Variovorax sp. PBL-E5: one gene and its partner. Each later gene encodes a partner of the first gene's protein in a complex. Links are inferred from orthologs where the notes say so. Each region holds a gene or a part of one and is shown on either strand. Other genes may lie near its edges.

The links. Proteins that work in one complex are often made in the same cells at the same time.
Region 2: the proteins of pmbA (region 1) and tldD are in contact, whole or in part, in a solved structure (PDB 5NJ9), measured with the Escherichia coli proteins. The link is inferred for Variovorax sp. PBL-E5 from one-to-one orthologs.

What each region holds. Positions count from the first base shown.
Region 1 is NZ_LR594671.1:3,380,743-3,387,001, forward strand. What follows is about bases 1,320-4,286. They hold pmbA (metalloprotease PmbA), read right to left. Parts: upstream 3,505-4,286; coding sequence 2,134-3,504; downstream 1,320-2,133. Other genes in these bases: WDLP6_RS16405 (GatB/YqeY domain-containing protein), read left to right, coding at 1,320-1,679; WDLP6_RS16410 (NUDIX domain-containing protein), read left to right, coding at 1,682-2,137; yjgA (ribosome biogenesis factor YjgA), read left to right, coding at 3,563-4,219. In the rest of the region: WDLP6_RS16395 (NAD(P)/FAD-dependent oxidoreductase), read left to right, coding at 1-684; rpsU (30S ribosomal protein S21), read left to right, coding at 918-1,130; more of WDLP6_RS16405, read left to right, coding at 1,230-1,319; mog (molybdopterin adenylyltransferase), read left to right, coding at 4,364-4,951; WDLP6_RS16430 (ABC transporter substrate-binding protein), read right to left, coding at 4,929-5,765; WDLP6_RS16435 (amino acid ABC transporter ATP-binding protein), read right to left, coding at 5,902-6,259.
Region 2 is NZ_LR594671.1:924,060-927,926, reverse strand. The notes cover bases 902-3,867. They hold tldD (metalloprotease TldD), read right to left. Parts: upstream 3,132-3,867; coding sequence 1,671-3,131; downstream 902-1,670. Other genes in these bases: rodA (rod shape-determining protein RodA), read right to left, coding at 3,176-3,867; WDLP6_RS04540 (3-deoxy-7-phosphoheptulonate synthase), read right to left, coding at 902-1,472. Outside these bases: WDLP6_RS04545 (cupin domain-containing protein), read left to right, coding at 1-230; more of WDLP6_RS04540, read right to left, coding at 348-901. UniProt on the Escherichia coli protein: Metalloprotease involved in CcdA degradation. Suppresses the inhibitory activity of the carbon storage regulator (CsrA).

The DNA.
Region 1 (6,259 bases):
GCCAGCGACTTCGGCTACCGCATCGCGGCGCAATTCGGGCTGCGCGTGGTCACGCCGCGCCCGGCCCTCGTGCCGCTGACCTTCGGCGGCGAAGGCTGGGCGCCCTACGCAGGACTGGCCGGCCTCGCGCTGCCGGTGCAGATCGAGACCGGCAGCCGGAAGGAGCGCATGGCCTTCGTCGAAGACCTGCTCTTCACCCATCGCGGCCTGTCGGGCCCCGCGGTGTTGCAGATCTCGAGCTACTGGCGGCCGGGCATGCCGCTCACGATCGACTTCGCGCCCGGCGTGGAGGTCGCGTCCGCGCTGGCCGAGGCCAAGCGCCTGTCGCGCAAGCGCATTGCCAACGAGCTCGCCGCGCTGGTGCCGTCGCGGCTCGCCGATGCCTGGGTCGGCCAGGACAGCGCGCTGCAACGGCCCATCAACGAAGCCGCCGACCGCGCCCTCCACGCGCTGGCCGAGCGCATCGCGCGCTGGCAGATCACGCCCAGCGGCACCGAGGGCTACCGCAAGGCCGAAGTCACCGCCGGCGGCATCGACACCCGCGAGCTCTCGTCGCAGACCATGGAATCGAAACAGCCCGGCCTCTGCTTCATCGGCGAGGTGGTCGACGTCACCGGCTGGCTCGGCGGCTACAACTTCCAGTGGGCCTGGGCCAGCGCGCATGCCTGCGCCACGGCCCTCTGAGCGCACCTTGCCCCCCTCTCTTTTCCAGAGATACTGCGGATCCGGCTTTGCCGGTCCGCCGGTATCGCCCCCTCGAAGGGGGTGGGCGGCTATGCGTAGCGAGCAAGCCTGGGGGTGGTATATAATTTTTGGCTAACTTTGGCCTCCCCTCAACGGCCACACATGCTTTCAGTTGAGGAACCCGGCCCGGGGCCCGATCTTCCCCAGGCCAAATTCAACCCAACGATTTTTAAATGACCACCATCCGCGTTAAAGAAAACGAGCCTTTCGACGTCGCACTGCGCCGCTTCAAGCGCACCATCGAAAAGCTCGGCCTGCTGACCGACCTGCGCGCCCGCGAGTTCTACGAAAAGCCGACCGCCGAGCGCAAGCGCAAGAAGGCCGCAGCCGTCAAGCGCCATTACAAGCGCGTGCGCAGCATGCAGCTTCCCAAGAAGCTGTACTGAGCATCCGCTGCGCTGGCCCGAGGCCAGCGCCCGGTTCGCAAGCCGCGCCAGGGACACCTGTCGCGGCTTTTCTCTTTTGTCGACCGAAGGAAATCCACCATGAGCCTCAAGGACCAGATCACCGAAGACATGAAGACCGCGATGCGCGCCAAGGACGCCGAGCGCCTGGGCACCATCCGCCTGCTGCTCGCGGCCCTCAAGCAGAAGGAAGTCGACGAGCGCATCGTGCTCGACGACGCGATGGTGGTGGCCATCGTCGACAAGCTGGTCAAGCAGCGCAAGGATTCGGTCGCCGCATTCACCCAGGGCGGCCGCATCGACCTGGCCGACAAGGAAGCCGCCGAGATCAAGGTGCTGGAGGTCTACCTGCCCCAGCGCATGAGCGCCGACGAGATCGCGACCGAGGTCAAGGCGATCGTGGCCGAGCTCGGCGCCAAGGGCCCGGGCGACATGGGCAAGGTGATGGGCGCGGTCAAGACGCGCCTGGCCGGCAAGGCCGACATGGGCCTGGTCAGCAGCGCCGTGAAGGCTGCTCTTTCGGGCGCCTGACCATGACGACACGCATCGTCCACAAGGCCTGTGCCTGCCTGGTGGACGGGCGCGGCCGGCTGCTGGTGTTCCATCACCCGGACGACGGGAACATCCAGTTGCCCAAGGGCACGGTCGAGCCCGGCGAGGCGCCCGAGGACGCCGTGCGGCGCGAACTGCTGGAGGAATCCGGCATCCGCCACACCGGCCCGTTGCAATCCCTCGGCACGCTCGACCGCGACTGCGAAGCCGGCGTGGAGGGCAGCAAGCGCCGGCATCCGCAGCTCTGGCACCTGTACCTGATGCGCGCCGAAGGCCCGCTGCCCGAACGCTTCGACCACATCGCCACGGGCAGCCCCGACGAAGAGGGCCTGGTCTTCAGTTTCAGCTGGCTGGCGCCGGATGCGCCGCTCGACGGCTTCGCGACGCCCTACGCGAATGCGATCGCCAAAGTCCGTGCAGCACTGTCCGCGACTTAGCTACCGGCAATCTTCATGCGGTTGATGAGCAGCGACCCGGTGGTCTTGGCACCGTAGTTGTACGCATCGGCCCCGACCGCCTCGATGCCGAGCAGCATGTCCTTGAGGTTGCCGGCGATCGTGATCTCCTGCACCGGGAACGCGATGCGCCCCTTCTCGACCCAGAAGCCGCTCGCGCCGCGCGAATAGTCGCCCGTCACGTAGTTGACGCCCTGCCCCATCAGCTCGATCACGAACAGGCCGGTGCCCAGCTTGGCAAGCATCGCATCCAGGTCGTCGCCTGCCTTCGTCAATCGCGAGGTCAGCGTGAGGTTGTGCGAGCCGCCCGCATTGCCGGTGGTCTTCATGCCCAGCTTGCGTGCCGAATAGGTGCTGAGGAAATAGCCCTCGAGCCGCCCCGCATCGACCACCTTGCGCCGCCGGGTGATCACGCCTTCGTCGTCGAAGGGCGAGCTGCCCTTGCCGCGCAGGATGTGCGGGTCCTCGGCCACATCCAGGTGCTTGGGCAGCACCTGCTTGCCCAGCGAATCGAGCAGGAAGCTGCTCTTGCGGTAGAGCGCACCGCCGCTGACGGCCTGCACCAGCCCGCCGAGCAGGCCCGCGGCCAGCGGCGATTCGAACAACACCGGGCACTGCGTCGTCTTGATCTTGCGGGACTTGAGCCGGCTCAGCGCGCGCTCGGCCGCATAGCGGCCCACCGCCTGCGGGCTTGCAAGCTCGTCGGCCGATCGCATCGAGCTGTACCAGGCGTCGCGCTGCATGCCGTCGCCACGGCCGGCGATCGGTGCCACCGAGATCGAATGGCGCGAGCTCGCGTAGCCGCCGCGAAAGCCGTGCGTATGGGCGCTGAAGAAGTGGCTCTGCTGCGCCGAGACGCCCGCCCCTTCGCTGTTGGTGATGCGCTTGTCGGTTGAGAGCGCCGCGGCCTCGCATTCGAGCGCCAGCGCAGCCGCCTGCTCGCTCGTCACGTCCCAGGGATGGAACAGATCGAGATCGGGCTGCTCGCGTGCGATGTCGTCCGCGTCGGGCAGGCCGCTGACCGGGTCTTCGGCCGTGAAGCGCGCGATGTCGTAGGCCGCCTGGACGGTCTGCGCGACCGCCGCGTCGGAAAAGTCCGAGGTGCTGGCATTGCCGCGCCGCTTGCCCACATAGACCGTGATGCCCAGCGACTTGTCGCGGTTGCGCTCGACATTCTCGAGTTCACCCTTGCGCACCGAGACGCTCAGGCCGCAGCCCTCGGACGCCTCGGCGCCGGCGTCGGTGGCGCCCAGCCTTTTGGCGTGCGCCAGGGCCGAATCGACCAGGTTTTCGAAGAAGGAGCGGCTGTAGGCGAAGCCGGAGTCGGCGCGCGAGGAAGATGTGCTCATGTGTTGGCTATGATACTTGCGCCCCCCGTCCCCGACGGGGAGTCAACGATTTCCCCACATGTCCCGCAAACCCAAAAAAGGCTATTTCGTCCGCGGCCAGTTCGTGGCGGAAGGCAGTGAGCTCGATCTGGAGCTCAAGCGCGAGCTCAAGGGCACCGATGCCGCCAGCAAGACCGATCTCAAGCGCGAGAGCACGGAGCTGCAGGCGCTGGGCGAAGCCCTGCTCGGGCTGCGCGCAGGTCTCTTCGACAAGCTCGACCTCGGCGAGAAGCTGCGCGACGCCATCGAAGAGGCCCGGCGCATCACCAATTTCGAAGGCAAACGCCGCCAGATGCAGTTCGTCGGCAAGCTGATGCGCGGGCTCGACGCGGCCACGCTCGATGCGGTGCGCGCTGCGCTCGACGAGCAGAACCGCGGCCCGGCCCAGGAAACCGCCGCGCTGCACGATGCCGAGCGCTGGCGCGACCGCATCATCGCCGACGACGACGCGCTCGGCGGCTGGATCGAAACCCATCCCGACACCGACGCCCAGCAGCTGCGCGCGCTGGTGCGCCAGGCGCGCAAGGACATCAAGGCCGGCCCGCCCGGCGAGGCGCCGCGGCAGGCCAAGGCCTACCGCGAGGTGTTCCGGATCGTGCGCGCGCAGCTGAGCGTGCACGGCACGGATGACCATGCCGCCGAGGCCGCCGAGCAGTCACGCGAGGAGGACGCATGATCAAGCTCACCCCCAGGCTTGCCCACTTCGTGTGGCCGCCAACCCCCGCTGGGGGCAACACCAGCAGCCTGGCGAAGCCAGTTCCGCGGTGTTCCTGGTCTTGGCCGCGCCAGTCTTGTCCGCAGCGCACCGGGAGTCTCTGACATGGACCCCGTGCGCATCGGCATCGTCTCGGTCAGCGACCGTGCATCGAGCGGCGTCTACGAGGACAAGGGCCTGCCCGCACTGCAGGAATGGCTGCAACGCGCGCTGCGCAATCCCATCACCTTCGCGGCACGGCTGATACCGGACGACGAGGCCGCCATCAGCGCCGCGCTGATCGAGCTGGTCGACGCCGGCTGCGCGCTGGTGCTGACCACCGGCGGCACCGGGCCGGCACTGCGCGACGTAACGCCCGAGGCCACGCTGGCCGTCGCGCACAAGACGATGCCCGGCTTCGGCGAACAGATGCGCCAGATCAGCCTGCACTTCGTGCCGACCGCGATCCTGTCGCGCCAGGTCGCGGTGATCCGCGACAAGAGCCTGATCATCAACCTGCCCGGCCAGCCGAAATCCATCGCCGAGACGCTCGAAGGCCTGAAGAACGCCGACGGCTCGCAAGCCGTGCCCGGCATCTTCGCCGCCGTGCCCTACTGCATCGACCTGATCGGCGGCCCCTACCTCGAGGCCGACGACGCGGTGTGCAAGGCCTTCCGGCCCAAGTCGGCGATCAGGGCAGCAGCTCGAACTTGAGGTCGGCCAGCGGCATGACCTTCTCTTCGCGCACCATCTTGTATTCGGTGTTCGGGCCGAGCCACTTCGCCCACAGCCGGTCGAGCTCGCCCGACTTCTCGAGCGCGTAGAGCGCCGCATTGACCTTGGCGAGCAGCACCGGCTCGTCCTTCTTCATGCCGATGCCGATCGGCTGCAGCACCATCGGATCCTTGATCATCTTCAGCGGCACGCCGTCGGTCTTCGACTGATTGACCAGCTTGGTGATGGTCATGGTGTTGGCGACCATGCCCACCGACTTGTTCTGCTGCACGGCCATGAAGGCCGAGCCCGTGTCCTGGAAGGTCACCGGCTCCGAGCCGTTCATCTTGATCGACAGCTCCGAGGTCGAGCCCTTGGTCGAGCTCAGCCGCTTGCCCTTGTAGTCGGCCTTGGTGGTGCCCGGGTCGGAGGCCTTCACCGCGAGCATTTCCTTGGCGACGTAGTACGGATCGCTGAACTGGATCTGCTCGCCGCGGCTCTTGGTGTAGGCCAGGTTGGCGATGGTCACGTCGACGCGGCCGAGCTTGACCTCGGGCACGCGCGCTTCCACCGAGAGCGGCGTGACCTTGGCGGTGACGCCGAGCTGCTTGGCCAGCGCGTTGCAGAGGTCGACGTCGTGGCCGACCATCTCGCGCGTCTTCGGATCCGGCGCGGCGAAGGGCGGCACGTCGGCGAAGGTGCCGCATCGCAGCTCCTTGCGCTGGCTGATCTCGTCCCACTGGTCGGCATGGGCCAGTAGGGACAGCACGGAAAGGCTGCAACCGATGGCGGCGAGACGAAAGACGGTCTTCATGGTGATGAACTCCTGGTTGAAGATGAAACGAGAAACGGGAAACACCGCGGATCCGGCTTCGCCGGTCCGCCGGTGTTGCCCCCTGCAAGGGGGTTGGCGAAGCGACACGAAGTGCGCGAAGACTGGGGGTGTGCCATCAATGCGCTCGCAGATCGGACAAGAAGCGCTTGGCACGCGGATGCTGAGGGCTGTTGAAGAAGGTCTCCGGATCCGCCTCTTCAAGAATCCGCCCCGCGTCCATGAACCACACGCGATCGGCCACGTCGCGCGCGAAATTCATCTCGTGCGTGACGCACATCATGGTCATGCCTTCGTCGGCGAGGCTGCGCATCACCGAGAGCACCTCGCCCACCATCTCGGGGTCGAGCGCGCTCGTGGGTTCGTCGAACAGCATCGCCGGCGGCTCCATCGCGAGCGCACGCGCGATCGCCACGCGCTGCTGCTGGCCGCCCGAGAGCTGCGCCGGATAGGCGCCCGCCTTGTTCGAGAGGCCG
Region 2 (3,867 bases), 2.5 Mb from region 1 along the record:
TGCGGCTCGGCCCGGTCGACGTTCATGGCACACGGCCTCAGCACACCGTACCGGCCGGCCAATGGCAAGCGGCCCGGCCCATCGCGACGAAGCCCTCTGACGACTACACGCTGGTCGGTTGCACCGTGGGGCCAGGCTTCGACTTCACCGACTTTTCATTCATGCGCCCGGACAGCGACGAAGCGGCCTTGCTGCGCCATCACTGGCCGGACTTGGCCGCGCTGATCTGACTGAAATTCAAGCGCCGCGAGTCGGCCGCCGCCGGGCCGCCCCAAGGCGGCCGAGCCACCCCCTCGGGGGTGGCGAATTACAAGCAGCGAAGCGAAGTGAAGTGAAAAGCCGGGGGCTCACAGCGACCCGCGCCGCTGCTTGACGGCCTGCGACAGCGCTTCCAGCACCTGCACCGAATCGTCCCAGCCCAGGCAGGCGTCGGTGATGCTCTTGCCGTATTCGAGGCTGTCGACCCGGTCCTTGCCCGGCGTGAACTTCTGCGCGCCGGCATGCAGATGGCTCTCGACCATCAAGCCGAACACGCTCCGGCTGCCACCCGCGACCTGGGCCGCAATGTCCTTCGCGACGTCGACCTGCTTCTGATGCTGCTTGCTGCTGTTGGCATGGCTGCAATCGACCATCAGCGTGGCGGGCAGCTTGGCGGCCTCGAGATCCTTGCAGGCCGCCGCTACGCTCTGCGCGTCGTAGTTGGGCGCCTTGCCGCCGCGCAGGATCACATGGCAGTCCTTGTTGCCGTTGGTCTGCACGATCGCGACCTGGCCGTTCTTGTGGACGGAAAGAAAATGATGGCCGCGCGCCGCGGCCTGGATCGCGTCGGTCGCGATACGGATGTTGCCGTCGGTGCCGTTCTTGAAGCCGATCGGCGCCGACAGCCCCGAGGCCAGCTCGCGGTGCACCTGGCTCTCGGTCGTGCGCGCACCGATCGCGCCCCAGGCGATCAGGTCGCCGATGTATTGGGGCGAGATCACGTCGAGGAACTCGCTGCCGGCCGGCAGCCCCAGGCGATTGATGTCGATCAGCAACTGGCGCGCGATCCGCAGGCCCTCGTCGATCCGGAAGGTCTGGTCGAGGTACGGATCGTTGATGAGCCCCTTCCAGCCCACGGTGGTGCGCGGCTTCTCGAAGTACACGCGCATCACGATCTCGAGCGTGTCTGCGTACTTCTGGCGTTCCGCCTTCAGGCGCCGGGCGTACTCGAGCGCAGCGGCGGGGTCGTGGATCGAGCATGGCCCCATGATCACCAGCAGCCGGTCATCCTTGCCGGCCATGATGTTGTGGATGGCACGGCGCGTGCCGCTGATCAGGGATTCGATGCCCGTCCCACGGATCGGGAAGAAGCGGATCAGGTGTTCAGGAGGAGGCAGCACGGTGATGTCCTTGATGCGTTCGTCGTCGGTCTGGCTGGTTTTCTCGACGTTCGCGTACCAGGCGTCGCTGGACGGGGCGGCTTTCGTGCTCATGCTGTCGTTCCTTCTTTCGGGGGGTCTTGAAATTCGTTCGGCCAAAGAAAAACCGCCGGGCTTTTGGCACCGGCGGTTCTGAGAGGGGTTCTGCTGTCTGCTTGCTCTACGCACGCGCCTCTCGTCCGCCGGAAACCGGGAACCAAAAGTAGGCAAAGAAATAAGCGCGAAGAGCGGACATGGGTGCGGAGTATAGCCTCAAGCCGTGCCGCCTACGGTCAATCCGTCGATTCGCAGCGTCGGCTGGCCGACACCGACCGGCACGCTCTGGCCTTCCTTGCCGCAGGTGCCGACGCCCGAATCGAGCGCCATGTCGTTGCCGATCATCGTGACGCGGGTCAGCGCATCCGGACCGTTGCCGACCAGGGTCGCGCCCTTGACCGGATATTGGATCTTCCCGTTCTCGACCCAGTAGGCTTCGCTGGCCGAGAACACGAACTTGCCGCTCGTGATGTCGACCTGGCCGCCGCCGAAATTGGTGGCATAGAGGCCCTTCTTGATGCTGGCCACGATTTCCGCCGGCACCCGGTCGCCGCCCAGCATGTAGGTGTTGGTCATGCGCGGCATTGGCACGTGCGCATAGCTCTCGCGCCGGCCGTTGCCGGTCGGCTTGGACTTCATCAGCCGTGCATTGAGCGAGTCCTGGATGTAGCCCTTCAGGATGCCGTCCTCGATCAGCACGTTGCGTTGCGTCGCGTTGCCTTCGTCGTCGACGTTGAGTGAACCGCGGCGATCGGCGATCGTGCCGTCGTCCAATACCGTCACGCCCTTGGCCGCGACGCGTTGCCCGATGCGGCCCGAGAACGCACTCGAACCCTTGCGGTTGAAGTCGCCTTCCAGGCCATGGCCGATGGCCTCGTGCAGCAGGATGCCGGGCCAGCCCGGGCCGAGCACCACCGTCATCTCGCCGGCCGGCGCGGGCCGCGAATCGAGGTTGGTCAATGCCGACTTGACCGCCTGATCCACATACTCCGCGATGTGCGCGTCGTCGAAATAGGCCAGGCCGAAGCGGCCGCCGCCGCCGCCCGAACCCATTTCGCGGCGGCCGTTCTGCTCGGCGATCACCGTGACCGAGAGCCGCACAAGGGGCCGCACGTCGGCGGCCAGCGTGCCGTCGGCGCGCGCGACCAGCACCACGTCGTATTCGCTCGCGAGGCCGGCCATCACCTGCGCCACGCGCGGATCGCGCGAGCGGGCCAGCTTTTCGACCTTTCCGAGCAGCTCGACCTTGGCCGTGCTGTCGAGCGTGGAGATCGGATCGATGCCGTCGTAGAGCGAACGGCTGCTCGCTATCCTGCGCGCCGGCGTCTTCACGCGGGCCGTACGGCCCGCGGACGAAATGGCACGGACCGTGCGCGCCGCATCGAGCAGCGAGGCTTCGGAGATGTCGTCCGAATAGGCGAACGCCGTCTTCTCGCCGCTCACTGCGCGCACGCCCACGCCCTGGTCGATGCTGAAGCTGCCGGTCTTGACGATGCCCTCCTCCAGGCTCCAGCCCTCGCTGCGGGTGTACTGGAAGTAGAGGTCGGCATCGTCGACCTTGTGCGCCGTGATTTCGGCGAGTGCGCGCGACAGATGCGACTCGTCGAGACCGAAGGGCGTGAGCAGGAGTTGTTGCGCCGTGGCGAGGCGCTCGATGGTGGGTTCGCGACTGATCATGAAACCATTCTAGGGCGGCACCCCTGGCTGCGCCGGCCGCAGGGTCAGGTCTGAATGAGGCGCTTGGCGCGAGAGATGGACATGAGGATGCCCAGCCCCAGGCCCAGGGTCACCATCGCCGTACCGCCATAACTGATGAAAGGCAACGGCACACCCACCACCGGCAGGATGCCGCTCACCATCCCCATGTTCACGAAGGCATAGGTGAAGAAGATCATCGTCACCGCGCCGGCCAGCAGACGAGAGAACAGGGTCGGCGCATCCGATGCGATCGCCAGTCCGCGCAGGATCAGCAGGATAAAGGCGGCGATCAGCGCCAGGTTGCCCACCAGGCCGAACTCCTCTGCATAGGCCGCGAAGATGAAATCGGTGGTGCGTTCGGGGATGAATTCGAGGTGCGTCTGCGTGCCCTGCATGAAGCCCTTGCCGCCGACGCCGCCGGAGCCGATCGCGATCATCCCCTGGATGATGTGGAAGCCCTTGCCCAGCGGATCCTTGCTCGGGTCGAGCAGCGTGCAGACGCGCTGCTTCTGGTAGTCGTGCAGCACCTTCCAGTCGACGCCGTCGGCGCACAGCTGCGACTCGAAACCCACGATCAGCGAGATCGCGACCAGGCCGATCACCACCGGCGGCACGATCAGCTTCCACGACAGGCCGGCAAAGAAGATCACCGACATGCCGGCTGCGAGCACCAGCAGCGCCGTGCCGAGGTCGGGCTGCTTCATGATCAGGCCGA